2 regions of the Peribacillus sp. ACCC06369 genome follow, and region 2 is predicted to be linked to the other one. Evidence: riboswitches for the same ligand, from Rfam matches in the RefSeq annotation. Region 2 holds a riboswitch; the other holds the start of a gene.

Region 1 (3,214 bases), 280 kb from region 2:
CTGACTGTCATCGGTTCGATGAAATGGATGTCGCCATAAATGACTGGTGGTTTTACGCAGCGAGACCCATAGGATTGTACCCAGCCCTTTTCTAGAAAGACAAATCCGCCTAACTTATGACCGAAGTATTCAACCATATCCGTCCGTTCGAATTCCCCGTGTACGAGAACGTCCAAGCCGATTTCTTCTTGAATGTCGATCCACCTGCCGATTTCTTCGTTAATGAATGTTTCATATTGCGCAGCGCTCCATTCTCCTTTTTTGAATTTCCCGCGTGCTTGCTTAACTTCAAATGTCTGGGGAAAACTACCGATCGTTGTTGAAGGTAGAAAAGGCAATTTGAAAAATTCCTGTTGTTTTTGGTAACGTTCTTTAAATGGCAGCTGACGTCCAACATGCTCTGATTTAGCCTTTTCGACACTGGATTGTACACTCTTATGATTCCGTGCATTTGAACTAGCTAACGTCTGAACCGTTAATTTATTAGCATCGACCTTATCGGCGATTGCTTCAAAGCCCTGATTATTCCCTTTGACCAAGAGTGTTATTTCTTCAAGTTTCTCATCGGCGAAAGCAAGGGTTTCTTTCACTTCTTTTGAAACGGCGGTTTCATTACGAACGGTCACTGGAACATGAAGCAGGGAACAAGAGGGTTGAAGCCAGATTCGGTCTTCGGCTACTTTTTTCTTTAGAGTGTCGATCAATTGAATCTTTTTCGATAAATCAGAAAGCCAAATGTTTTTTCCATCAATCACACCTGCACCAAGCACTTTGTCCTTCGGGAAGCCGGATGCTTCAAGATTACTTAGATTCCTTCCTTTATCATGTACAAAATCAAGACTGATTCCCTGAACTGGTAATTCGATGACTTCTTGGTAGTGTTCCACGGCATCAAAGTATGTTTGCAGCATGATGTTTAGGTTTGGTGCTGCTTCATTCAGTTTTTCATAAAGGTAAGTAACAGTTTGCATATCATCTTTGGAAATGGATGAAACAAGAGAAGGCTCGTCCATTTGAATCCACTTCACGCCTTCTTGCTCCAACTCCTGCAGGATTTGCGTATATAGAGGAAGCAGGCGCAGGATTATGCCAGGGATATCTTGTTTTTTGAAGCCTTTGGAAAGGGAGATGAAAGTATAAGGTCCGATTAACACGGGCTTCGTTTCAATCCCTAGCTTTTCCTTGGCTTCCCGATATGCTACAAGTGGTTTATTTTCTGTTAAAGTCAGCTGTGGCAGTTTTAATTCAGGGACGATATAGTGATAGTTCGTATTGAACCATTTCGTCATTTCGGAAGCGACCTCATCATTGTTCCCGCGAGCCATTGAATAATAAACGGAAAGGGGAACGCTTCCGCCTTCATAGGCAGAGTAACGTTCAGGAACAAGACCGAACATGACGGACATATCGAGCATTTGATCATAGAAAGTGAAGTCGTTGACAGGAATGATATCAATGCCTTGATCTTTTTGTTTTTGTAAGTTGCCTAAACGGATGGCTTTTAGTTGTGCCGTAAATTTTGGTTCATCGATTTTCCCAGACCAATATGCTTCCAATGTACGTTTCCATTCACGATCTTCCCCGATTCGCGGGTACCCCAAATTACTGCTTTTCAAAATTCTCATCCTCCTACTTTCCTTTGATTTGTTTAAAAACAATAAAAAAAGCACCCCTAACTGTCAATAAGAGAAAGTTAGAAATGCTTAAAATAAAGAGACATGCAGAATGCCCCTTATAATTATAAGGTCCCTAACACCTCCCTATCTCCCGTAGGTTAAAACAGTGTTGTCGAAATAGGCAGGTCTCCTGACTTAGGGAATATCATTAGCAGCGAGCCTTCCCGATCCGTAGATCAGTGGCATATTGGATGGCGCTAACATTCCCATTACAGTGGCGGGACCGTGCCGGAATCAAACCGGGCTTCCCTTTTAATCCTAATGAAAATTAGGAACCTATTTCCACATATGAAATTTCACTAAACCTGCTGATAAACTGATTGCAGGTACCAAATATTTATAAAATAAAAACTATTATAAAAATTTAGATAATCTTAACATATCCGACCAAAAGGGTCAACATGAAAAAAATCGGGAAACGTTCCCGACATTTTGACAAATGCCTTTAGGGTGTGTGAGTGATAAGGCTGAAGTCTGTTCCTAAAAAAGAATATATTGTTAGGACAGGGAGTATGTATAAAGGAAGTGGCGTTTTGAAATGGGGCGTAGGGGATGACTTTCTACATCTTGATTGCAGGAATCATTTTTTGCATGGTGATGAGCATTCGGACGTTATTTCTTGTTGAGTCGGGAGGAAAGAAGTTTTCTCTGGAGGATATGCTGTGGCTTGGCAATTTATATGCGACGATATTAGTTGGATTTGCACTGATTTATTTATTATACGAGCTTCAGAATCATTCGGTGATTCTTGATATGGGCAATCGATTGGATGGCACATTCTATGAACAGTTGAAGACTTCTTTTTATTTTAGCGCGATGACCATGTTTTCTGTAGGGTATGGAGATATAGCCCCAATTGGAATGGGCAGGATGATAGCTACCATTCAGGCTTTCATCGGGTACACACTCCCGGCAGCGTTCGTGATTCGGACGGTGATCGATCTGGAGCATAAAGATAGGAAGGATAAATGAAAGTTGTGTTTCTTTCGATTATTGGGTACTCTTACCATAATGAAGGAAATGGAGGATTCAATATGACTGTTAAAATTGGAGAAAAAGCACCTGATTTTCAACTCCCTGCAAACAATGGTGAAATGGTTTCCCTATCGGATTTTAAAGGGAAATACATCGTTTTATATTTTTATCCAAAAGACATGACGCCAGGATGCACGACGGAGGCCTGTGATTTCCGGGACCACAATGAACAATTCGAGGAATTGAACGCTGTCATTATTGGTATAAGCCCAGATCCGGCGGCACGTCATGAAAAATTCATCGAAAAACATGGATTGCCTTTTCTGCTGCTAGCTGACGAAAACCATGAAGCGGCTGAATCATTTGATGTGTGGCAATTGAAAAAGAATTTCGGCAAGGAATATATGGGCATTGAACGTTCAACTTTCCTGATTGATAAGGCAGGTAAAATAGTCAAGGAATGGCGTAAAGTAAAAGTCAAAGGCCACGTCGAAGAAGCGCTTGAAACTCTTCGAGACCTAGAAAAATAAGGGACAGGCAGATGAAGGATGAACGAATAACGA
Region 2 (3,214 bases):
AAATGGATGGTTGAGTCTTTTTTTGCATGTACAGAAAAAGGATGCCCACGTTTTTAATGAGCACCCCTTTCCCTATATTATTTACTGAATACGCCCGTTAAGACCGGCACGATTTGTTTTTTACGCGATACAACGCCCTCTAAGACGGCGATGTTATTGTTTAATGAAACGTCATATGCTTTTTCCACTGCGTTGGCTGCTTTACCAAGAGCCAAGGCAACAGAATCATTGGTCAGGATATCCGTTACTACGAATAGGAATAAATCCAATTCCTTCACAGCGATGACCGATTCAATGGCTGCTTCTAGTTCGGCTTGCTTAGCAAGGACTTCGTTCGGATCAACAGCATTGACCTGAGCTATCTCCACTTTAGCCATGCCCATGGAGAATTCTTTTGCATCAAGAGTGATAAGCTGGGCAATCGTTTTGTCGCTCAAGTCAGCTCCCGCCTTCAACATTTCCAAACCATATGTTTCAGCGTTGACTCCCGCAATATCAGCCAGTTCCATAGCTGCTGCAACGTCTTGCTCCGTGCAGGTCGGCGATTTGAACAATAAAGAATCCGAAATGATGGCAGACAGCATAAGACCTGCAATCGCTTTTGGGATTTCAACGCCGTTTTCTTTATAGATTTTATTTAAAATGGTTGCCGTACAGCCAACTGGTTCCGCACGGTAATATAAAGGATCGCTTGTTTCAAAGTTAGCGATGCGGTGATGGTCGATAACTTCCAACACACGTACTTGGTCAATATCTTCAGCACTTTGCTGGCGTTCATTGTGATCGACCAGGATCACGCCATCAGCTTCCCCTGCCACTTTTTCCACAAGACGAGGAGCTTCGAATTTGAAGTGGTCCAACGCATATTGAGTTTCACCATTCACTTCACCCAGACGAACTGGTTCAGCGTTGATACCTAACTGCTTTTTCAGATCTGCATAAGCGATTGCTGAACAGATTGTGTCTGTATCCGGGTTTTTATGTCCAAAAACTAATACTTTTTCCAAGATTTTATCTCCTTTTTCATAAATATTTTTCCGCGAATCCCCTTATCGCAATAAAGGAGAGCCACCTTTACTATACACTTTATTTTAACACAAAATCCCCTAAATTCAGCGCTTGAATTACCCATTCCCCAATAAAATCTTTCATTCTTTCACCCTCTACCTTCTCTTTGTCAATAGATAAGGGTTGGTTTTTCTCAAATATATTAGTTGAATTATCATCGTATATGGCTTACGATAATATAAGCAGAAATACTAGATATTGATTACATAAACAACACCAATAACTATATATAGATTTTTTTGTAATCCAAGGTGCCAGCGATGGCTGAAAAGGGAATCCGGTGCGAACCCGGAACTGTCCCCGCAACTGTAAATGTGACGAAATGAGAAACCACTGTATAGCTCTCTATACGGGAAGGACTCAAAGTAGGATGATCATGAGTCAGGAGACCTGCCTTGAATTTTTCACGTTTCTTATTCTTCGGGGATTGAGATGATGAAACGATAGCATAATGGCTATTTTTTCATGGCTCTTTTATTCTATCGTTTGATCCGCTCAATTCATTGGGCGGTTTTTTTTTATTTTAGCGGAAGTTTACAAGGAGGATTATTAATGACTCAAACATATAACTCTACCATAAGTGAAAATGACACCGACACGAATTCCATCCAGCTTGAGATGTTATCGAAGGAATTTGAAGGCCGTCTCGATATGGAAAAGTTCAAGAAGCGTTTTACAAAATGGCTTGATCGCAAAAGTGACTCAACCGAAGAACAGGCATCAAAGAAACTGATTCAGCTCGCTCTGGAAAGTGTCGATATCGATGCTCCCGATTGGACGTTCGTTGCTGCAGCAGAACTGTTGAATGCGATGTATAGGGATGCACAAGCCAATCGAGGTTATGAAGGCATGAGTTATGGCCCATTCTATGAACTGATCACGGAACTCTCCCAACTTTCAGAAGGCCAGCGTTACCCCATCTATAAATCAGAACTGCTCTCTTCTTATACGAAAGCGGAAATTGAGGAATTGGGTTCGGTGATCGACCCGGAAAAGGATAAATTATTTTCTTACATAGGCATCTACTTATTAAACGATCGCTACCTAGCCCGCCCAAAAAAGGACAAGGTCTACGAACTGCCCCAAGAGCGCTTCATGATCATCGCGATGGAAATCATGCGATTGGAAAAAACGGAGCACCGCCTGCAACTTATCAAAGAAGCTTACTGGGCAATGTCCAACCTTTATATGACTGTTGCGACACCTACACTCTCCAATGCAGGAAAAACGCATGGACAGTTAAGCTCTTGCTTTATCGACGCAATTGAAGATTCCATTGATGGTATCTACCTATCTAACTACGATGCCGCAAAAGTATCAAAATTCGGCGGCGGTGTCGGTCTTTACGTTGGTAAGATCCGCTCGCTTGGTTCCGATATCCGTGGTTTCTCTGGAAATAGTTCCGGCACGACTCCTTGGATTCGACTGTTCAACCAGACAGCTGTCAGTGTCGATCAACTGGGGCAACGTAAAGGTGCCATCGCGATTTACTTGGATGCCTGGCATAAAGATATCATGAGCTTTCTTGATTTGAAGACGCAAAACGGGGATGACAGATTAAAAGCCCATGATATTTTTACGGGTGTATGCATTCCTGATTTATTCATGGAGGCTGTACGTGACAGAAAAGAATGGTATCTTTTCGATCCGCATACCGTCAAGCAAACCCTTGGATTCTCACTTGAAGACCTCTACGACGAGAAGAAAGGCGAAGGAAGCTTCAGGAATCATTATGCACTTGCTGTCGAGGCCGCAGAAAATGGTTCGCTTCCAAACTATAGCTTTGAAAAGATCAATGCGATGGACATCATGAAAAGCATCATGATTTCTCAATTAGAAGAAGGCGTACCATATATGTTCTACCGCGATGAAGTGAACCGGAAGAATCCAAATAAACATAAAGGTATGATTTATTGTTCTAACCTTTGCACCGAGATTGCTCAAAACTTAAGCCCTTCGACGATCACCGATGAATACGAAACAGAAGATGGAGATGTCGTTGTTGTTCGTAAAAGCGGCGATTTCGTTGTCTGCAACCTTTCATCCATTAACTTGCCCCGTGCGGTGAGCAGCGATGTTTTGGAAAGGTTGATTCCCATTCAGATCCGGATGCTGGATAACGTAATCGATGTGAATAATCTTCCGG

Evidence for each region. Region 2 has a riboswitch for cobalamin ahead of QUF78_RS06095 (ribonucleoside-diphosphate reductase subunit alpha). Riboswitches for the same ligand answer to the same signal wherever they lie in the genome.
Region 1: another riboswitch for cobalamin. It lies ahead of metE (5-methyltetrahydropteroyltriglutamate--homocysteine S-methyltransferase); the one in region 2 lies ahead of QUF78_RS06095 (ribonucleoside-diphosphate reductase subunit alpha).

Annotation. Positions count from the first base shown of each region.
Region 1 covers NZ_JAUCEN010000002.1:796,862-800,075, forward strand. Annotated here, with positions in the region: gene metE (5-methyltetrahydropteroyltriglutamate--homocysteine S-methyltransferase) at 1-1,625, opposite strand, end outside; cobalamin riboswitch at 1,780-1,971, opposite strand; gene QUF78_RS04645 (potassium channel family protein) at 2,229-2,648, shown strand; gene bcp (thioredoxin-dependent thiol peroxidase) at 2,711-3,181, shown strand; gene QUF78_RS04655 (aminopeptidase) at 3,193-3,214, shown strand, end outside.
Region 2 covers NZ_JAUCEN010000002.1:1,079,710-1,082,923, reverse strand. Annotated here, with positions in the region: gene QUF78_RS06100 (manganese-dependent inorganic pyrophosphatase) at 78-1,007, opposite strand; cobalamin riboswitch at 1,301-1,480, shown strand; gene QUF78_RS06095 (ribonucleoside-diphosphate reductase subunit alpha) at 1,621-3,214, shown strand, end outside.